Regions from separate parts of the Rhodococcus sp. NPDC056960 genome, predicted to be linked through region 3. Evidence: riboswitches for the same ligand, from Rfam matches in the RefSeq annotation. Region 3 holds a riboswitch; each other region holds the start of a gene.
The links. A riboswitch is a leader RNA that binds a small molecule or an ion and turns the genes downstream of it on or off. The one in region 3 is predicted to bind thiamine pyrophosphate.
Positions count from the first base shown of each region.

Region 1: it holds a riboswitch for thiamine pyrophosphate, as region 3 does, so the genes downstream of both, ACFTWF_RS17645 (TenA family protein) here and thiO (glycine oxidase ThiO) in region 3, are expected to answer to the same signal.
Region 2: it holds a riboswitch for thiamine pyrophosphate, as region 3 does, so the genes downstream of both, ACFTWF_RS05755 (3-oxoacyl-ACP reductase) here and thiO (glycine oxidase ThiO) in region 3, are expected to answer to the same signal.

Region 1 is NZ_JBHURF010000010.1:122,109-129,344, forward strand. It holds gene ACFTWF_RS17615 (DUF4185 domain-containing protein) at 1-328, shown strand, start outside; gene ACFTWF_RS17620 (GNAT family N-acetyltransferase) at 394-669, shown strand; gene ACFTWF_RS17625 (DUF3558 domain-containing protein) at 653-1,189, shown strand; gene ACFTWF_RS17630 (DUF3558 domain-containing protein) at 1,186-1,713, shown strand; gene ACFTWF_RS17635 (MFS transporter) at 1,797-3,038, shown strand; gene ACFTWF_RS17640 (carboxylesterase/lipase family protein) at 3,031-4,584, opposite strand; TPP riboswitch at 4,691-4,786, shown strand; gene ACFTWF_RS17645 (TenA family protein) at 4,780-5,502, shown strand; gene ACFTWF_RS17650 (ABC transporter substrate-binding protein) at 5,487-6,527, shown strand; gene ACFTWF_RS17655 (ABC transporter permease) at 6,505-7,236, shown strand, end outside.
Region 2 is NZ_JBHURF010000003.1:112,225-119,460, reverse strand. It holds gene ACFTWF_RS05765 (CitMHS family transporter) at 1-603, opposite strand, end outside; gene ACFTWF_RS05760 (LLM class flavin-dependent oxidoreductase) at 724-2,019, opposite strand; gene ACFTWF_RS05755 (3-oxoacyl-ACP reductase) at 2,021-2,785, opposite strand; TPP riboswitch at 2,835-2,938, opposite strand; gene ACFTWF_RS05750 (MarR family winged helix-turn-helix transcriptional regulator) at 3,012-3,464, shown strand; gene ACFTWF_RS05745 (organic hydroperoxide resistance protein) at 3,467-3,889, shown strand; gene ACFTWF_RS05740 (oxidoreductase) at 3,909-4,787, opposite strand; gene ACFTWF_RS05735 (CocE/NonD family hydrolase) at 4,828-6,816, opposite strand; gene ACFTWF_RS05730 (pseudouridine synthase) at 7,012-7,236, shown strand, end outside.
Region 3 is NZ_JBHURF010000003.1:381,570-388,805, forward strand. It holds gene ACFTWF_RS06925 (tetratricopeptide repeat protein) at 1-698, opposite strand, end outside; gene ACFTWF_RS06930 (glutamate ABC transporter substrate-binding protein) at 707-1,684, opposite strand; gene ACFTWF_RS06935 (hypothetical protein) at 1,681-3,060, opposite strand; gene ACFTWF_RS06940 (NUDIX domain-containing protein) at 3,186-3,944, shown strand; gene thiE (thiamine phosphate synthase) at 3,945-4,643, opposite strand; TPP riboswitch at 4,668-4,780, shown strand; gene thiO (glycine oxidase ThiO) at 4,778-5,845, shown strand; gene thiS (sulfur carrier protein ThiS) at 5,849-6,073, shown strand; gene ACFTWF_RS06960 (thiazole synthase) at 6,066-6,833, shown strand; gene ACFTWF_RS06965 (ABC transporter ATP-binding protein) at 6,947-7,236, shown strand, end outside.

The DNA of each region.
Region 1 (7,236 bases), on a different contig from region 3:
GGACGGCAGGGCGTGGGTGAAGTCCAACGCCGTCGTGGCCGCCCCGGTGATCCCCGGACCGGTCAGTGAGTTGTCGGTGCAGTTCAACCAGTACCTCGGCCAGTTCGTCGCGATGTACACCGATGCCGGCAACTCGGTGGTCATGCGCCGCTCCGACCGTCTCGAATCCGGCTGGAGCGAACCCGAAGTGCTGGTGAGCAGCCGGGACGTGCCCGAGTTGTACGGCGCGTACATGCACCCGTGGGCGCAGGGATCCGATCTGTATTTCCTGGCCACCACCTGGTCGGACTACAACGTCATGCTGCTGCGTACCAACCTCGCGGACTGACGGTAATCTGCGAGTGACAGCGTGCGCGGGACAGCGCGCACGCCACACGAGCAGAGGAGCGATCTGTGGCGGCCACGGTGGAGCACGACGTGTCGGAATCCCGGTTCGAGGTCTACCTCGACGGTCAGCTGGCCGGATACGCCGACTACTTCGAGCGGAACGGTGCCCGCGACTTCCACCACACCGTCACGTACCCGCAGTTCCGCGGGCAGGGGCTGGCCGCCGTGGTGGTGAAGGCCGCTCTCGACGACACGAAGACCAGCGGGCTCGCCGTGATCCCGTCGTGCTCGTACGTGGAGAAGTACATCGCCGAGAATCCGAGCTATGCGGAGCTCGTCTGATCCGGTCCGCCCTGCCGTCCGCGCGACGTGTCTGATCGCGGCGGCGGTCGCCCTCGCCGGCTGCGGTTCCGGCAGCGGTTCGACGGATCCGGCGGCGTCCGCGCCGGCCACCTCGGTGGCCCCGCAGCCCGGCGCGTTCGTGGGTGAATGCGGCTCGCTGACCGACGCCGAGGTGTACGAGCGGGCGGGCATCTCCGGGCTCGCTCCGGTGTCGCGCAACGGCATCAAGTGCCGGTGGGAAGCGGGCCCCGAGCGGTACGTGATGTTCACCTGGTACCGCGGCAGCCCCATCGACCGGGAGCGGTCGGTGGCCAAGGGCATCGGTCACGAGGTCCACGACCTCGAGATCGCCGGGCACCGCGGATTCTCGTCGCAGAACGTCGGCTTCTGCGAGGTCGCGCTCGCGACGGGTTCCGACTTCGTGCACTGGCTCGTCCGCTACGGCAGCGGCGCCACACCCGCCGACCCGTGCGCGGCGCCGACCGCGCTCGGTGAGCTCACGTTGGAGAAGGCCAAATGACGGCAGGTCGCCGGCTCGCCGCCGCGTTGGCGTCGGCGATGCTGCTGGCCGGCTGCGGCACGTCGGTCACCGGCACCGCCCTGCCGGAGGGCGCGTCCGCCTCCGGAGACGGCGGCTCGCCGCAGTTCGACAAGCTCCTGCGCGAGTGCGACGCCGTCCCCAACGACAAGATCGCCGAGACGCTCGGCGGCGACGGCATCGACCAGTACTTCTACGGTGCGGTGTGCATGTGGACGGTGTCGTCCGCCGCCGGGTCGATCGACGTGACGTTCGGCTGGTTCGAGAACAACTCGTTGCAGCGGGAGCGGGGTGTGGCGGAACAGCTGGGGTACCAGGTGGAGGCCACGACGATCGCGGGCACGTCGGCGTTCAGCGCCCGGCGACCGGGTGACTCCGCGACGTGCGGGATCACGGCCGCCTACTCCGGCGTCATCACGTGGTGGGTGCAGCAGCGGTCGGGCACCGGCGACCCGTGTGTGGGCGCCCGCACCCTCGCCGAGCTGACCCTGCAACGCAACCAGTAGCGGCCGAAATTCGCTCGCGGTCGCCCCGACCTCGCTGTTAGCGTCGAGGGACCACCGATCGAGCCGACCAGAGGACCCTTGCCGTGACCGCCACCGAGACGGCTGTGACTCGTCGGTTCGGGCCCCTGATCCTCCTGAACGTCGCGACCCTGTTCTCGTCCACGGGCAACGGCATCGTCATCGTCGTGCTGCCGTGGCTCGTGCTCGAGCAGACCGGTCGCGCGTCCGACGCCGCGATCGTCGCGGGCGCGGCCACCCTCCCGTTGTTGCTGTCGAGCCTGTTCGCGGGCACGTTCGTCGACCTGTTCGGCCGACGCCGCACGTCCCTGATCTCCGACTGCCTGTCGGCCCTGTCCGTCGCGGCCATCCCGGTCATCGCGATTACGACGGGTCTCACCGTCACGGTGATCGCCGTTCTCGCCGCGATCGGCGCCGCGTTCGATCCGGCCGGAATCGCGGCCAGGGAGTCGATGCTGCCCGCCGCCACGGCGTCCGCGGGGTGGTCACTCGACCGGATGAACAGCCTCTACGAGGCCAATTACAACGTGGCGTATCTGGTCGGGCCGGGGATCGGCGGCGTCCTGATCGCCACCGTGGGGGCGGTGAACACATTGTGGGTCGCCGCCGCCGGGTTCGTACTGTCCGTCGCGACGATCGCGTTCCTCCGTCTCGAGAACGCCGGCAGACCGGACCTTGCCACGCGCCCGACGTCCATCTGGCACGGCACGCTCGAGGGCCTGAAGTTCGTGTGGCACAACCGTCTTCTGCGCACCATCGCGCTCGTGGACATGGCGGTGGTGGCGCTGTACATGCCCGTCGAATCGGTGGTGTTCCCGGTGTACTTCACCGAGTTGGACAAGCCCGCGCAATTGGGTTCCGTCCTCATGGCGCTGAGCATCGGCGGCGTGGTGGGTGCGCTCGCGTACGGGCCGCTCGCGCCGTTCGTGTCGCGCCGGATGCTGATGCTGGTGGCGGTGACGGTGCTGGGCGCGGCGATGGTCGCGATGGCGTTCCTGCCGCCGCTGTGGGCGATCCTGGCGCTGGCCCTGCTGCAGGGTCTGGTCTTCGGTCCGGTCGGCCCGATCGCCAACTACGCCATGCAGACTCGCAGCCCGGAGCACATGCGCGGACGAGTCACCGGAGTCATGACGTCCACCGCGTACGCCGCCGGACCGCTGGGGTACTTGCTGGCCGGCCCGCTCCTCGACAAATGGGGGATACAGCCGACGTTCTTCGTGCTCGCGATCCCGGTGCTGATCATCGGGCTGGCGTGCTTCGGGTTGCCCGTGCTGAAGGAGTTGGACGCAAAGGTGCCGGTCAATTGAAGCCCATGACGTCGTTGCCCCAGGCGATCCGCATCTCGTGGTCCGGGTCCTGCACGAGGGTGTCCGCGCCGTCGATCAGCAGGGTGGAGCGGTTCTCCTCGTCGTAGGGCGCCCAGTGCTTGGACCCGTCGAGTGCGGCGGGGACGCCGTGCCGGGCGAACGCGAGCCAGCGGCGCTGGATCCGGCCCGACACCTCGAGCGCCGTCTTGCGGCCGCCGAGCCAGAACGTCGGGTCGATGTTGAGGGTGTCGAAATTGCCGAACACGTACGGGAGTTCGGTGGCGTGCCCCGCTCCGATGCGTGCGGCCTTGAGCATCGGCGTGGCCTGATCGAACCGGTACATCCACGTCGGTGAGTGGCGGCTGTGCGCGTCGGCGACCCACAGCGCGGGCATCCGGAACGCGGCGTCCCGGGACATCGCGAGTGCGCCCTTCGGTTTCCCGCGGTCCGGGTACACCGACAGGATGTCGGCGAGCCGGGCGGCGGGCAGTTCGGGGTGATCCGTCGCGATCGCCCGCAGCATCTCCTGCACCGAATCCGACGTGACCGGCAGCAGAGGCGATTTCATGAATTTGAAGATCGACGACTCGTCCTTGTTGGAACCGATGATGAGGGGGATGCGGTGGGAGTAGCCCTTCTGGAATGCGGCCACCGGGTAGCGCGGCAGGAAGTCACGGTCCACCACGGGCGCCATCGCCAGTGTGCCGGGGATCTTGACGGGCACCTCGTTGACGAGGGTGTCGCTGGCCTCGATGATCGTGCGGTACGGCAGGCGCAGCAGCGTGTCGATCTGCCCGGGCGCCACGTCGAGGATGTCGAGGAACTGTTTCCCGACGGTGGCGGCCCGCTCACCTCCGTAGACGGACGTGGCGGGTGGGCTCTGCGCGATCGCGCGGTGGAACAGCCCTTCCGCGCTCGGACACGTCATCAGCGTGGTGATCGACCCGGCCCCGGACGACTCCCCGAACACCGTCACCTCGTCCGGGTCGCCGCCGAACGAGGCGATGTTCTCGCGCACCCATTCGAGGGCCGCGACCTGATCGCGCAGCCCGCAGTTGGTCTCGAACACCCGGCCGGCGGTCGAGAACGACGACAGGTCGAGGAATCCGAGCGCCCCCACCCGGTAGTTGAACGAGACCAGCACGACATCCCCGAGGGTGGACAGGATGCGCCCGTTGTAGATGCCCTGCGCCGCGGTTCCCAGGCAGTACGCGCCGCCGTGGATCCACACCATCACCGGCCTGGGCGTGCCGTCGGGTCGCGGCGCCCACACGTTCACCGACAGGCAGTCCTCGTCGATCTCGAGTCCGGCGTCGATCGGGACGGCGGTGCTGTGCCCCTGCGGCGCCATCGGGCCGAAGTCGACGCAGTCGCGCACACCCTCCCACGGCGCGGGCGGGACCGGCGCGCGGAACCGCAGATCGCCGACGGGGGCCGCGGCGAACGGGATGCCCTTCCATGCGTAGACGTCGCCCTCGGGGTAGCCGCGCAACTCGCCGTCCCGGGCACGGACGACGAGCGTGTCGCCGGACTTCTCGACATCCACGGACGAATCTCCTCACGCAGCGCGTACCGGGAATCTCTGGCCAAACTACCAACGATGAGCAGGCAGGGCCTTTCCTTCCCGGACACGGGCGGTGCTAGGGTCGGCTTGTTCTGACACGGGGTGCTCCGCACGGGCGGGGCTGAGAACACACCCGGGAACCTGCTCAGGTAATGCTGACGAAGGGATGTCAACGTTGTGAATAGCTCTGTCCAAGACGCTGCCGGCGCCGGCCAGCACGCCCGATTCACGGACCACTTGTGGGACCGGACGAAGGTGCTGCGCGAAGCGATCGACGAACTCGAGTTCCTGCGCCGCCTCGGTGACGGGACGCTGCCGCTGGACGTGTTCCGCACGTACATCGAGCAGGATTTCCTGTACCTGACCGGGTACGCGAAGGCGCTGTCGCTGGTGGCCGCGCATGCACCGGGTCCCGTCGAGGCGGGTTTCTGGGCGGGTTCGGCAGCCGAGGCCGCCACGGTCGAGGCCACCCTGCACCAGAATCTGCTGACCAGCGGACGGCTCCCCGCGTCGGACGCGGATCCGCAGCATTCGCAGGCCTGCCTCGGGTACATCTCGTACCTGACCGCCGTGGCAGCCACGGAACCGTACGCGGTGGCCGCGGCCGCGGTGCTGCCCTGCTTCTGGATCTACGCGGACGTGGGACGCCGGCTCGCGGCGAGCGCCCGTGACGTGCTCTCCGCCGACCCGTCGCACCCGTACGCCCAGTGGGTGACCACGTACGACGCGGAGGAGTTCCACGCCGCCGTCGCCCGGGCCCGCGAGTTGGTGGACGCCGCCGCCGAGGCCGCGACCGATGCCCAGCGTGAGGAGATGGTGGAGGCGTTCGTGATCGCCAGCCGCTACGAACTCATGTTCTGGGACACCGCACTCAACAAGCAGGAATGGCCGGCGTCGTGACACTCTTCTCTCGCACCAAGCGCGCTGCCACGGCAGCCGTCATCCTCGTCTCCGCCCTGTCGATGCTCACCGGCTGCGCCGGTGACTCGCAGTCGGACGACACCATCCGGTTCGCACTCGACTGGACCCCGAACACCAACCACACCGGTCTGTTCGTCGCGCAGCAGCAGGGCTATTTCGCGGACGCCGGACTCGACGTGCAGGTACTGCCGTACAACGACACCTCCCCCGACACTCTGGTCGATGCCGGGAACGCCGAGTTCGGGGTGAGCTTCCAGAGTTCTGCGACGTTCTCGAAGGCGGCGGGCGCGCAGACCACGTCGGTCCTGGCCCCGCTGCAACACTGGGCGACCGGCATCGCGGTGAAGGCGGATCGCGCCGACATCACCCGCCCCCGGGATCTGGACGGCAAGATCTATGCCGGTTTCGCGGACCCGGACGGCGAGGAGACGCTGAAGCAGATCATCCGGAACGACGGCGGCAAGGGCGAATTCACCACCGTCACGCTCGGCACGTCGGCGTACGAGGCCGTCTACTCCGGCACCGCCGACTTCACCGTGTCGTTCTTCGGCTGGGAAGGCATCGAGGCCGAGCACCAGGGCACGCCGATGCGCTACTTCCACTACACCGACTACGGCTTCCCCGACGCCTACGCACTGGTCATCGAGGGCAACGAACAGTGGATGGCCGATCATCCCGAGCAGGCCCGCAAGTTCGTCCAGGCGCTGCAACGCGGCTACCAGTTCGCCGCCGACCAGCCTGATCAGGCGGCGCAGATACTGATCGATGCGAACCCCGGCGCCTTTCCGGACGAGTCCCTCGTCAAGGAGAGCCAGCAGATGTTGTCGTCCGAATACATGAAGGACAGTTCCGGCAAGGTCGGAACCCAGACGGCCGAGAAGTGGGCGGGATACTCCGGCTTCCTGTTCCAGCACGGCCTGCTCACCGGCCCCGACGGGGCACCGCTGACCACGGAACCCGACTGGTCGACGTATTTCACCAATGAGTACCTCGCTCAGCCCTGACACGAGTCTCGGCACCACGGCCCCGGGCACGTCCTCGCTGCTGCGACGGACGGTGCCCGCGGTCGTGGTCGTGGCGCTGCTACTCATTGCCTGGCAGGCGTACGTGACGGTCAGCGGTATCCGGCCGCAGGTGCTGCCGTCTCCGCTGCGCGTCGTCCAGCAGGGTTGGCGGGCGCGGGACGCCATCTCCGGTCACGCGTCCGCGACGCTGCAGGTGACCCTGATCGGCTTCGCGGTGTCCCTGCTCTGCGCCTGGGCGCTCGCGGTGCTCGTGGACTTCTCGCCGTGGCTGCGGCGCGCGTTCGTTCCGCTGTTCGTGGTGTCGCAGACGCTGCCGATCATCGCGATCGCGCCGCTGATGATCATCTGGTTCGGTTTCGGGCTGCTGCCGAAGATACTGGTGATCGCCCTCGCCACGTTCTTCCCGATGACGATCGGCCTGATCGAGGGTTTCGCCGCGGCCGACCGGGAGGCGGGTGCGCTGCTGCGCAGCATGGGCGCCTCGCGGTGGCAGGAATTCCGCTACGTTCGGCTCCCGTCGGCGATCCCCCGGTTCTTCACCGCCCTGCGGATCGGCATCACGTATGCCGTGGTGGGTGCCGTGTTCGCCGAATACGTCGGTGCGACGTCCGGTCTCGGCATCTACATGGCGACGCAGAAGAACTCCTTCCGCACCGATCTCGTGCTGGCCGCCGTCCTCGTGACGGCC
Region 2 (7,236 bases), 270 kb from region 3:
ACGGCGTTCGCTGTAACCGAGCTGGATGGCGAACAGCAGCACGACGACCAGTCCGACCACCAGTGAGGGGATCATCGGGACGAACACGTCGGACGGCGAGATGCCCAGCGCCGAGGCGGCCCGGACCGTCGGTCCGCCCCAGGGAACGATGTTCATCGCGCCGTTCGCCAGGCCGGCGACCACCGTGAGCACCACGGGGCTGACCTTCAGCTTCATGTACAGCGGCAGCAGCGCAGACGTCACGATGATGAACGTCGTCGACCCGTCACCGTCCAGCGACACCACCATCGCGAGCACCGCGGTGCCGACGACGAGTCGCATCGGGTCGTTGCGGACGAGCCGGAGGATCAGTTTCACCAGCGGATCGAACAGGCCGACGTCGATCATGATCCCGAAGAAGATGATCGCGAAGAACAGCAGCGCGGCGGTCGGCGCCAGCGACTTGATCCCGTCGGTGATCATGTCGCCGATGCCGAGACCCGCCCCGGCCGCGATACCGAATGCGACCGGGACGGCGATCAACCCGACCACGGGAGTGGCCCGTTTGGACATGATCAAGAACATGAACACGGCCACCATCAGAAAGCCGAGTGCTACCAGCATTGCCACTCCTCGTCCGAACTCGAGTCGCGATGTGATCGCGATTACAGCAAGTGTCGGGGAGAAGGGCGCTCACAGTCACTGTTGCGTACGTAGAGAAGGTTGTGTTCTTTGTGGTGGCAACTATCGCTGACCCCGGAGATGGTCACGCAGGGTCGCTGTCTCATACTGCGCGCGGAACAGCCCCCGCTTCTGCAGGACCGGGATCACCTCGTCGACGAACTCGTCGAGGCTGCTGGGGTAGAGCGGCGGCATCAGATTGAACCCGTCGGCCCCGTCGTGGCGGAACCACATCTCGATCTCGTCGGCGATCGACTCCGGGGTGCCGATCATGGTGCAGTGCCCGCCGCCTGCCGCCAACGTGCCGAGCAGCGACTGGACGGTGGGACGGTCCTTCTCGATGATTCGCAGGATCGTGTCGTATCGACCCTGCGGTCCGGTGAACTCCGACAGCGGCGCCAGCGCGGGAACGGGTGCGTCCAATTCCCAGGCGCTGCAGTCCTGCTGGACGAACATCGACAGCTGCGCCAGCGACTGCTCGACCGGGAGGAGCGCGTCGAGTTCCGCCTTCTTGCGGTGCGCTTCCTCGGTGGTCGAGCCCACGTAGGTCACGAGGCCGGGCATCACCGTCACCGCATCCGCGTCACGGCCCGCCACGCGGATGCGGCGTTTCACGTCGGCGTAGTAGTTCTGAGCGGCCGGGAGGTCGTAGGCGACGGCGTAGATGCCCTCGGCGCACCGGGCGGCCAGGTCGCGACCCTGATCGGATGCGCCCGCCTGGAACAGCACCGGACGTCCCTGCGGAGAGTGCGGCACGGTCAGCGGGCCGTCCACCAGGAAATGCTTGCCCCGATGTTCGACCGGACGCACCTTCGCCGGATCCGCGAAGGCGCCCTCCCGGTCGAGCACCAGCGCGTCGGGCTCCCACGAATCCCACAGCGCGAGTGCCACATCGACGAATTCCGCGGCACGCGAATAGCGCTCGTCGTGTGGCGGCATCTCCTCGAGTCCGTGATTGCGCGCCTCGGCGTCGAACATCGACGTCACCACGTTCCAGCCGGCGCGGCCGCCGCTGATGTGGTCGAGCGACGCCAGCATCCTGGCGGCGTGGAACGGGGTGTAGAACGTCGTGGACACCGTCGTCACCAGCCCGACCCGCTCGGTGGCCCGCGCCATCGCGGACAGCGCGGTGAGCGGTTCGAGGAACCACATGCCCCCGGTCGCGGGGTCGCGCACCGAATGTCCGTCGGCGAAGAACACCGCGTCGAGGCAGCCCCGCTCCGCGGTCTGCGCCAGTTCCTCGTAGTAGGTGATGTCGCAGAGACGCTCCACCTGCGAGGCGGGATGCCGCCACGCGGCGCCGTGGTGGCCGCAGCTGTAGAGGAAGGCGTTGAAGTGCAGTTGCCTCGTGTCGCTCATGTCAGTCCTTGACCAGTCCGCCGTCGACGACGAGGTTCTGGCCGGTCACCGCGCGCGACCACGGGGACGCGAAGAACAGCACCGCGTCGGCGAACTCTTCCGGGGTGGTGACCCGCTGCAGCGGCGTGCTCGAAGCGATGAGGTCGAACACCTCGTCGGGAGTGGCGGCACTCGCGTCGGTGGTGCGGAGCAGCCCGCCCGAGACCATGTTGACGGTGATGCCGTCGGGACCGAGGTCGGCGGCGAGGGTACGGGTCAGCGACAGCGCCGCGGCCTTGGCGGCCGTGTAGTCGTGGTACGGGACGACGGGGTTCTGGAACAGGTTGGTCCCGATGTTCACGATCCGGCCGAACCCGAGCGAACGCATGCCCGGCAGTGCGGCCTGCGTGGTGTGCAGGGTCGCCTTCACGCTGCCGCGCAACTGCGCGTCGAACGCATCCCACGTGATGACGTCCGCCCTGTCGCGTGCGTCGCCGTTGAAGGAGAAGTCGGCGAGCGCGTTGTTGATCACCGTGGTCACCGGTGAGCCGAAGTGCGCCTCGGCCGCGGCGAACAGCGCGGCGACCTGTCCGGCATCCGTGACGTCGGCCCGGAGCGCGACCGTACGGTCCGCGCCAAGGGAAGCGGCGAGCTCCTCGGCCGCCTCCCGGCTGTTGCGGTAGTTCACGATCACCCGCGCGTTCTGCTCCGCGAACGACCGCACGAGGGCGGCGCCGAGGCCCCGTCCACCACCGGTCACCAGGACGATCTGCTTGTCGAGCTGCATGCTGTCACCTTCCGTTCGGTCGGCGACGAGATATTCGGAGCGGCGCGTACGGCCGTCTCCGCGACATCCCTTCGCCGGCATTACCCAGTTCAGGTTCGACGGGTGTGTTCTCAGCCGCCCGGCTCTCGCCGGGCAGCACCCCGTGTCACTGGCGAACAGTGTATGCCCAGTCACCACTCCGGCCATTATGGTTGTGCACAACCTAGTTGTGTGCAACTATTTGGTGGTGACCGACAACCTCGCCCTCGACCGCCAGGTGTGCTTTGCCTTGTACTCGGCATCGCGGGCCATGACGGCGAGATACCGGTCGATGCTCGACTCGCTGGGAGTGACCTACCCGCAGTACCTCGTGCTGCTGGTGCTCTGGGAACAGGACGGCCGCGGAGTGCGTGAGATCTGCGATGCCCTGGACCTCGACACCGGCACGCTGTCGCCACTGCTCAAGCGCCTCGACGCCCTGGGCCTGGTCGAACGCCGCCGCTCGTCGGCCGACGAGCGCCGTGTCGGGATCCACCTCACCGAGAAGGGTGCCGGTCTCCGCGCCGCAGCGGAGGACATTCCCGCGCAGCTCGCCCACTCGACGGGAATGGACGTCGACGAACTCGTCGCCCTCCGCGACACCCTGTCGAGGCTCACCGAATCGCTCCACAGTTTCCCCACCCGTACAGGAGAGAAGTAACCATGAAGATCGTGTACACCGCCGAAGCCCTCGCCACCGGAGAAGGCCGCAACGGCCACGCGCGCACGTCGGACGGCCGGCTCGACGTGAACCTGGCCATCCCCACCGAGATGGGTGGGTCCGGCGACGGCACCAACCCCGAGCAGCTGTTCGCCGCCGGATACGCCGCCTGCTTCCACTCCGCACTCCAGTTGGTCGGCCGTCAGGCGAAGGCGAACGTCGCCGACTCGGCCGTCGGTGCCCGCGTCGGCATCGGCTCCACGGACGGCGGCGGATTCGGGCTCGCCGTCACCCTCGAGGTCTCCCTGCCCCACCTGCCCCGCGCGGAAGCGCTCGAGCTGACCGAGAAGGCGCACCAGGTGTGCCCGTATTCCAACGCCACCCGCGGCAACATCGACGTCACCCTCGAGGTCACCGAAGACTGACACCTGCGCGGGCGTCGGGTCACCCGAACTTGTACTCGACGCCCGTCAGGTTCTCCGACAGGGACCACAGCGCACCGGCGGTCTGCTCGTCCCGCGACTTCTTGTTGGAGCCCACCACTTTCGGATGGCCGCGCTGCTCGAACAGTCCGTCCGGCCCGATGTAACTTCCGCCGATCACGTCGGGAGCGGTCGCGGCGTACAGCATCGGCAGCGCCCCCATCTCCGCGGACTGCGCGAAGATCCGGTTACCGACCGCCAACAGTTTGTCCTGCACGGACTCGGTGTGCGCCTGCAGATTGGTCGAGGCGTACCCCGGATGCGCGGCGACCGCCTTGACGGGTGATTTCGCTGCGGCGAGCCTGCGCTGCAATTCGTACGTGAACAGCAGATTCGCGAGCTTCGACTGCCCGTATGCGCTCCAGCGGTTGTATTTGCGGTGTTCCCAGTTGAGGTCGTCGAGGTGGATCGTTCCCGCCTGATGCACCGCACTCGACATCGTGGCGACCCGATCGGTGATCTTGCCGAGCAGCAGCCCGGTCAACGCGAAGTGCCCGAGATGGTTCGTGCCGATCTGCATTTCGAAGCCGTCGGCGGTCGTGCGCTGCGGCACGGCCATCACGCCGGCGTTGTTCACCAGCACGTCGACGGCATCGATGCCCGCCGCGAACTCCCGCACGGAGGCGAGATCGGAGAGATCGAGACGGCGCACCTCGGCGTTGTCACCGATCGACCGCGCGACCACCTCTCCCTTGTGGGTATTGCGACAGGCCAGGACGACGTGCGCCCCCGCCTGCCCGAGTGCCCGCGCCGCCACCTCCCCCAGACCGCTGTTGGCGCCCGTGACGACGAACGTGCGGCCACTCTGATCGACGATGTCCGAAGCTGTCCACTTGGTCATGATTTCAACCCTACGGATGCCGGGGCGCGGCGTGAACCCGTCACCACGCCCGCCTTCCGACCAGCGGCAGATTGAGGAAACTCGGCCGGTCCGGCGACAACGCGACGTGCTGCGGTTTCAGCCCGCTGTCGGCCAGCATCGGTCCGAGCGGCAGATACCGGGGAATGCTCCCCGCGTACACGTCGACGCGCAGTCGGTGGCCCGGTTGGAGCATCGCGTCGGTCGGCACGAAGTTGATGTCCACCGGCGTCACCTCGCCCGGCACCAACGGCTGCCGCGACTCCACCGTCAGGTAGTGGTGGGGTTCGGAGTAGTCGCCGTTCGCCGACTTCGTGCTCTTCGAATCGTCCACGGCCCGCATGGAAGCGGTGAGGGCGCCGTTGGTGAGCGGCGTCGACGTGCCGTCGGGCGCGACGTCGTTCAGCGTCACCGCCCAGAACCCGTCGGGGGCGTCGAGCACGGTCTCGAGATGCAGATTGACCGGACCCGACAACTCCGTCGGCTGCGCGACGGGTGCGCTGGTAAACGTGAGCCCCTCGGCCTCGTCGAACCGGGAATCCTTGCTGCACACCGATCCGAGGACGACGGCCGCGCCCGCGGTGCCCTGCACACCGTCGCGGGAGCAGAGCCCGCGAAGCCCGGGTGCGACCGTGAGTTGCGTTGCATCACCGGGTTTCGCCGACACCAGGCTGCCGTCGTGCACGGCGTGCCCCGCGGTGCCGCTGGGAGCGCCCGACAGGTACATCCGCTGGTAGTCGACCCCGGCGCGCGGGAACTGATCGGTGGTGGTCCAGCCGTTGCCCTGCTGATACAGCGTCACCGGGCCGTACCCGTCGATGCCGTTGTCGATTCCCTTCAGCCACTTGTCGAACCACGCGCGTTCGAGGACGTCGAGCCGCGGCGGCGCGTCCTGCTCACCGAAACCGCCCCCGAACGAGATGTGGTAGGCGTCGCTCATGATCAGTTGCTTCTCGCCCGCGGGCAGCGGGATGTCGTTGTAGACGCGCGGCTCACTGTTCGCGAAGATGTCGTGCCAGGCGCCGTAGAGCATGGTCGGCACCCGGATGTTCCCCGCCTGCGCCTTGCGCTCCTCGTAGAACTGGCCGTCCTGCGCCACCCGCAGCGTGCCGGGGTCGAGATCGCCGATCTTCGTCGCCGTCATGGCCTCGATCAGTGCGGGGAACAGTGTCAGCGGATCCCGCAACCGATCCTGGAGCCATTGCTGATCGAAGCGGCCCTGCGCGAGGGCCTGGACGTCGGGGACGAACTTGAGACCGTTGACCAGCGTCAACCACAGCGGCATGAAGCCCACCCCGAGGCCGCCGCCGGTTCCGACGATGTCGCGGAGCAGGTCGTTGCCCGGTTCGGTCGGGAAGATCGCCTTCAGCGCAGGCGGCTGGTGTCCCGCGGCCTGCAGCGAGTTGATGCCCGAATACGACACCCCCGCCATCCCGACCGTGCCGTCGGACCATCCCTGCTTGCTCATCCAGTCGATGACCTCGACGGAATCCTGCTGCTCGAGCGGACCGAGCGCCTGCCACTCCCCCTGCGAGAAGCCGGTGCCGCGCGCATCGACCACCACCTGGGTGTATCCGTTCCGGACGAGGTCGCGGTTGACGCCGAAGACGCGCATGCCGCCACCGGTGAGCACCTTCGCCGCCTCGCCGACGCCGTCGAACGGTGTTCCGGCGAGATCGAGGGAGTTCACCAGGTCGACGACCGTGTGCTCGAGTCCCGGCACCGCGAGCACGGAATCGACGAGGTTACCGACCAATTTCGTGTACGGCGTGACATTGAGGACGGACGGCATCCTGGTGTCGATCGGCGTGCCCGAGGCGTCCGCGGGGCGATACACGTTGGCCTTCAACACCGTTCCGTCGCTCATCCTGATCGGAACGTCCCAGTCGATCGCGATCACCGGGTATTCGGGCGGGGCGTCGACCGCGGCGTTCCACTGCGCGGCCGCCGCTCCCCCCGTCGGATCGGCCGACGCCGTCAGCGCCGGAGCGACGGCGAGACCCACCGCCATCGCAAGAACAACTGCCACCGCACCCGGACGAAACGCCCATCGACGCACGATCACCACGAACCCCGTGAAAATCCTCCGATGACGCGCCTCAGCGGCCATCAGGGTGGCCCGCGTCACAAACTTACCGGATAGTAACCATGAGTCCTCCCGCGGTCAACGACGGGTTTCGGCACCCTCTCGACTACCGTGGCGAAGGTGCCCGACGCCCCACTTCCCGTCCGCGACGGCCTCAACCCGACGCGCCTGAGGATGCCGGACGTCGGCTCGTGGCCCACCGTGCTCGAGTACCTGGTCGCCCGATTTCCGCACGACGAGACCCGCCTCCGCGAGAAGGTCGGCGCATCGGAAGTGGTCGACGAGCGCGGGCAGCCGATCACCGCGGCCACGCTGTTCGCACCCCGCAGGTTCGTGTACCTGTAC
Region 3 (7,236 bases):
CGGGGATGCTCCACGAAGTTGAAGATCTTCACGATGCTCGGGTGGGCCACCTCGGCGAGGAACTGCCGTTCGGCCACCGCGACGGCCTGAGCCTCGGCGTCGCCGAAATGCAACAGGCCCTTGAGCACCACCCACCGGTCGCTGACATTGCGATCGATGGCCAGATAGATCCAGCCGAGACCGCCGTGCGCGATGCAGCCCTGCACCTCGTACTGGCCGCCGATCAGGTCGTTCCGGCCGAGGAGCGGCCGGAAGTCGAATGTGGCTCCGCACGAGGGGCACACGCCGAATTCGGAACTCTCGGACACGGCACCGGCGCGGCCCACCGGCTTGTTGCATTTCCAGCAGAACCGCTTGTCCTCCGGGACCTTAGGGTCGGTCATCACGGCCGACGCCGGGTCGAGTGTCGTCACCACGGGAACCTCGACGAGACCCCCGCCGAGACGCAGACGCTGACCGGAACGGGTGCGCGGCGACCGCGTCGAGCGTCCGGTGCCGGACGCGCCGGACGGCCGGGACGTGGGTGCCGCCTGCGTGGCCGGGCCGTCATCCGATGTGGGGACCGCCGCCTGCGTTGCCGGGCCTTCGTCGGCCTCCCGGACCGCGGCCTGGGTCGCCGGGCCTTCGTCGGCCTCCCGGACCGCGGCCTGGGTGGCGACGTCCGGGGTGGACTCCGGATTCTTCGAATGCTGCGGCATACGTCCCCTCAGTCCTGGTACACGGCGGGCGGCGGGCCCGGAGACGGTCCCAGCATCGACAACCATCGGTCGTACATCTCGGTCCAGGTTCCGTCGCGGCGGATGCGTTCGAGGGTGCCGTTGACGAATCGCACCAGGTCGTCGTTCGCCTTGGTGATGCCGATGCCGTACGGTTCGGCGCCCATGCTGTCGCCGACGATGTCGAGGTACGGGTCCTGGGACGCCAGGCCGGCGAGGATCGTGTCGTCGGTGGTCACCGCGTCGACCTGTCCCTGCTGCAGGACCACCAGGCAATCCGACCACATGGGAACCGTCAGGATGTCGGCCTTCGGTGCCACCTGCTGCAACCGTGTCAGCGACGTGGTGCCGTTGACCACGCAGACCCGTTTGCCGTCGAGGTCGGCGGCACCGTGGATGGGCGAGCCCTTCACGACGAGCACCCGTTGCTGCGCTGCGAAGTACTCGGACGAGAACGCCACCCGTTCCTTGCGGTCGCAGGTGATGGTCATCGTCTTCGCCACGATGTCGACCATCGACTCCTGGAGTGCCTTCTCCCGATTGGCCGACGTGAGGATGCGGTAGTCGAGCCGATCGGGGTCGCCGAACAGGTCCCGCGAGATCTCCCGGGCGACATCGACGTCGAAGCCCTCGATGGCACCGGTGGTGGGGTCGCGGAAACTCATCAGGTTGCTGCCCGTGTCGAGGCCGACGACGAGACGCCCCCGCGCGCGGATGGCGTCGACCGTCGGCATCTGGGCCGCGGAGTCGTCGGGGAACGGACGCAGGCTCGCCGTGGGGTCACCGCAGTCCTCGGCGGGAGTCGTCGGCGCAGCGCCGGCCTCGGGGGCAGGTGTCGCGGCCGCGGGCAACGGGGGTTCGGTGTACGAGACACTCGGCGATCCGACGTGCTCCGGACTCGACTGGGCACATCCGCCGATCAGGACCACGGCCGCCAGGAGCAGCAGCACGATCGGGCGGCGCCTCACTGGTATTCCCGCAACCGAGGCCACAACCCGATGATAATTCCGGCGAACGCGATCAGTGTCAGCACGAGGGCACCCGAACCGAGCGCGGTCAGCACGCGCGCCGCGGACGCGACGTGGGATCGCAGATGGTCGCGAGCGGCCGCGATTCCGTCGGTCAGCGCGTCGTCGACGGCGGTGAACTGGGCCGCGGAGTCGGCGGGTCCCGGCCCGATGGCCACCGCTGCCGCCGAGACGAAGTCGCCCCGGGCGAGGATCTCGTTCATCCGGTCGTGCGCCGAGGACCAGTCGGTCCACGCCTGCTGGGCCCGGGCCACCTCGTCGCGACCGACCGTTCCGGCGTCCTTCGGGTAGTTCGCCAGGACGGCGTCGAGCCGGCTGGACTTGTCCTCGAAGACGGCGTCGTAGTCACCGTTCGAATCGCGGCGGACCAGTTTCAGCGTCTCCTCGGTGCGCGCCTGCTGGGCGAGGATGCGCGCCGCGGTCAACTCGTGCATCGGGCGCGCACCCTGGGTGAGTGCGCGATTGGTGTCGACGGAGGAGACGAGCCCGGCCACCAGCATCCAGACCAGGAGGATCGCGGTGCACGCGGACGCCAGCATCAGCCCGAGATTGAATGTCCGCCGGCTGAGTCTAGCGAGCACGACCTGGACGACGATCAGTGCGACGAGCGCGATCAGCACCAGGATCAGCGCGAACCAGGGCGGCCGCGAATAGTCCCGCTGGGTGTCCGCGACGTCGGATTCCTGCAGGGCGTGCAACTCCTGCGCCATCGGCAGCATGCTCGTCTGCATCAGCGTGGAAGCCTCGCTGAGATAGGCGGCGCCGACCGGATTACCGACGCGATTGTTGGCCCGCGCGGTCTCGACGAGACCCGAGTAGACACTGAGGTCGCTGGAGATGGAGGCGAGCAGACGCCGGCTGTCGACGTCGCTCGCGGCGAGTCCGCCCGACGCGTACACGAGGTCGGCGGACGCGGTGCCGATCGCCTGCGAATACGTGTCCCGCAGTTCGGGCGGTTCGAGACCGCCGGAGATGAACGCCGTCGTGGCCGCGGCATCTGCCACCGACAGGGCGCTGTACAGGTTCTGCGCCGAGAACGACAGCGGTTCCGTCTCGGCGAGGACGGTGTCGAGCGTGGCTTCCCGGCCGTTGACGGTGGATGCGGCCACGAATCCGGCGAGGAGGGTGAGCAGGACCAGGAGGGCGCCGAGTGCGGTGAGTTTGGCCGGAGTCGATGCGAGGAACGCGCGCAGTTCCTTGCGGCGCGCCACCGCGGGGTCGACGTCGTCGTCCGCGGCGGCAGACAGTGCGCGGCTGCCGGTGGGTTCGATCGACGGCGCCTCACGCAGAACCACCTCGCACCCCTCCCGTGTCACGGCCGCACCTTGGTGGGGAGCATATAAGCAGCAGTCGGTTCCCGGCTGCCGACGGGCAGTTCCGGGAGAAACCGTTAGTGTGAGGGAACTGCAGGGTGACCCATCAGGTCGGACAGGGGTAGTCGATGCGTGGTGACGGTGACGGCTGGGCAACCGGGCCGGACGGCAGTCGTCATTGGGGCAAGCACGGTGCGGCCGGGTTGTTGCTGCGTGCGCCGCTGCCGGACGAGACGCCGGCCGTGCTGCTGCAGCACCGGGCTGCGTGGAGCCACCAGGGCGGGACGTGGGCGTTGCCCGGCGGTGCCCGGGACAGTCACGAGACCACCACCCACGCCGCGGTCCGTGAGGCGCACGAGGAAGCAGGCATCGACAGCGCGGCCATCCGCGTCCGCACCGAGGTCGTCACCATGGAGGTGGCGAGCGGCTGGAGTTACACCACGGTGATCGCCGACGCCGAGCGCCCGCTGCCGACCGTTCCGAACGGGGAGAGCACCGAACTCCGCTGGGTACGGGAGACCGACGTCGCCGGCCTGCCCCTGCACCCCGGATTCGAAGCGGGATGGCCGCGACTGCGCACCACCGAGATGCGACTGCTGCTCGCGAGGCACGACGTGCTGGGGGAGCGCGGTGCGTTGCCGCAGCTGTCGAAGGCGCTGCCCCGCACGGTGCGCCTGCCCGACGGCACGTACGGGTGGCTGCCGCGCATCGAGGTGCTCGAGTCGGCGGACACGGTCGGGCTGCTCACCGAACCGGTCGGCCACGGCACCACGCTGGGCACGGTCACCGCGGTCGTCGCCACCGACCCCGACCTGGTCGAACAATTGCCGGCCACCGTCGTGGTCCTGACGCCGGCGACGGTGCTGGGCTGGCTGGATCAGCCGTAACTAGGCGTTCTGCTGCAGGAGGGCCGACAGCGAGCGTGCGGCGGCCTGCGGGTCGCGGGCCTCGGTGATCGCGCGCACGACCACGATGCGGGTCGCCCCGGCGGCGAGGATCTCCGGAACGCGGGCCTCGTCGATGCCGCCGATCGCGAACCACGGGCGGTTGGTCGCCGAGTCGGCGGTCGAACGCACCAGATCGATGCCCGACGCGGTCCGGCCGGGCTTGGTGGGCGTGGCCCACACCGGCCCGGTGCAGAAATAGTCGACGCCGTCCTCGATGGCCGCGAGGCTGGCCTGCGCGCGGCTGTGGGTGGATCGGCCGATCAGCACGTCGGAACCGACGACGGTCCGCGCGTACGGAACGGGCAGGTCACCCTGACCGAGGTGCAGCACGTCCGCCCCGGCCGCCAGCGCCATGTCGGCGCGGTCGTTCACCGCGAGCAGCGCACCGTGCCGCCTGGCCGCGGCCGCGAGCACCGACAGCGCCGCGAGTTCGTCCCGGGCGTCCATCGTGCCGAACTTCTTCTCGCCGGCCGAGCCCTTGTCCCGGAGCTGGATGATGTCGACGCCACCGGACAGCGCGGCTTCGGCGAACTGCGCCAGGTCGCCCTTCTCGCGCCTGGCGTCGGTGCACAGGTACAAGCGCGCCGCTCCGAGGCGGCGCCGACGGTCGGTGAGGTTGCTGTGGTGCGTGGTGGTCACGGCATGACGGTAGCCTCTACGGTGAAAGTGCAACACGGGAGTCCCGGGGAACGTGGGGCTGAGAGGGGCTCACGCCGAGCCCGACCGTCATACCTGACCCGGATCATGCCGGCGCAGGAAGTGAGGTGGAGTTCATGGCGAGATCGGTATCCGTCGTCGGAGGCGGAGTGATCGGCCTGTCCATTGCGTGGCGCGCAGCCCGCAACGGCTGGTCGGTGAAGCTGTACGACCCGTCGATCGGTTCGGGAGCGTCCTGGGTGGCGGGCGGAATGCTCGCCCCGTTGTCCGAGGGCTGGCCCGGTGAGGAGAGCGTCCTCGAACTGGGGAGCGCATCGCTCGACCGGTGGCCCGAATTCGGGAAGGAACTCGAGGCCGGGGCCGGGGTCGACCTGTTCACGTCGGAGAGTTCGCTCACCGTCGCCCTGGACGGTGCGGACGCCGAGGACCTGCGGACCATCGCGGAATGGGTGGGTGAGCAGGGGCGGGACCTGCAGATCCTGAACCGCGCCGAGGTCCGGGCCCTCGAACCGATGCTGGGCCGCGGAGTCCGGCTGGGGCTCTTGGCCGTCGACGAACTGGCTGTCGACAACAGGCTGCTGCTGCAGGCGTTGCGGCGCTGTGCCGTCGACGCGGGAGTGGAGCTGATCGGTGAGGCCGTGCAGAGCCTCGACGGGCTCGACACGGACCAGATCGTGGTCACCGCCGGCATCGCGTCGCCGGCCCTGTGGCCGGGACTTCCGGTCCGGCCGGTGAAGGGCGAGATCCTGCGGTTGCGGGCCCGTCCCGGGGTGACCCCCGCGCCGGGACGCACCATCCGCGGCAGCGTCCACGGCCGGCCCGCGTACCTGGTGCCGCGCGCCGACGGCATCGTCGTCGGAGCCACCCAGTACGAATCGGGCAACGACACACAGGTCACGGTGGCCGGTGTCCGCGACCTGATCGCGGATGCCGAGGCGCTGATGCCCGCGATCGGCGAGTACGAACTGCGCGAGACCGCGGCGGGTCTGCGCCCGATGACCCCGGACAATTTGCCTCTGATCGGCCGGGTGTCCGATCGTGTGGTGGTGGCGACGGGGCACGGCCGCAACGGCATCCTGCTCACCCCGGTGACCGCCGACGCGACGGTGGCACTGTTGGAGGGCTCGGCACTGGTCGAGGCGAAAGCCGCCGACCCCGAACGTTTCGAGAAGGTAGCGAGGTAAGAGATGAGTGAGCAGCAAGTAGTGGTGCCGATCGGCATCAGTGTCAACGGCGAGGACCACGAGTTCGCGGAACCGCTGACCGTCGCCGGGCTGCTGGAGGTGCTGAACCTGCCGTCCAAGGGCATCGCGGTGGCGGTGAACGGCGCGGTGTTCCCGCGCGCCCGGTGGGACGAACTGGTGGTCCGAGGCTGGGAGATCGAGATCCTCACGGCGGTGCAGGGTGGCTGACGCGACTCCCGGCCTGCAGAAGGGCCTCACCATCGCGGGACGGACGTTCGGGTCTCGATTGATCATGGGCACCGGCGGCGCCGCCAACCTCACCGTGCTCGAGGAGGCCCTCGTGGCGTCCGGCACCGAGCTGACCACGGTCGCGATGCGCCGGGTTGACGCCGCGGGCGGCACCGGCGTGCTGGACCTGCTGCGCAGGCTCGACATCGCGCCGCTGCCCAATACCGCGGGGTGCCGCGGCGCGGCCGAGGCGGTGCTGACGGCGCAACTCGCCCGCGAGGCGCTCGAGACCGACTGGGTGAAGCTCGAGGTCATCGCGGACGAACGCACCCTGATGCCCGACGCCATCGAGTTGGTCAGCGCGGCAGAGCAACTGGTCGACGACGGCTTCGTCGTCCTGCCGTACACCACCGACGATCCGGTGCTGGCCCGCAGGCTCGAGGACGTCGGGTGTGTCGCCGTGATGCCGCTGGGCTCGCCGATCGGCACCGGACTCGGCATCGCGAATCCGCACAACATCCAGATGATCGTGGAGGGTGCCGGGGTGCCCGTCATCCTCGACGCCGGCATCGGGACCGCCAGCGACGCGACCCTCGCGATGGAACTCGGCTGCGACGCGGTGCTGCTGGCTACGGCCGTGACCAGGGCTAAGGATCCGGCGCTCATGGCGTCCGCGATGCGCGGAGCCGTGGTCGCCGGGTACGAGGCACGGCACGCCGGCCGCATCCCCAAGCGATTCTGGGCGCAGGCGTCGTCGTAGTTCTCGGGGTTCCGTCGGGGTCCCGCTCAGGGTCCGACCGGTACCAGGGGACGAGTCGGGAGTAGACCTGCGGCCGATGCGCGCCGGCCGCAGGTTCCGGCATCCTTCTCATCATGATTGAAGTGAGGGGACTGACAAAGACCTTCGGTGCGACGAAGGCGGTGGACAACCTGACGTTCACCGTGAAGCCGGGTATGGTCACCGGCTTCCTCGGCCCGAACGGTGCAGGCAAATCGACGACCATGCGCATGATCCTCGGGCTGGACCGTCCCACGGCGGGCAGCGCGCTGATCGACGGCAAACCGTACAGCGACCTGGTGCAGCCGCTGCGGACGGTGGGGGCCCTGCTCGACGCGAAGTGGGTGCACCCCAACCGGTCCGCCCGCGCCCATCTGCAGTGGAT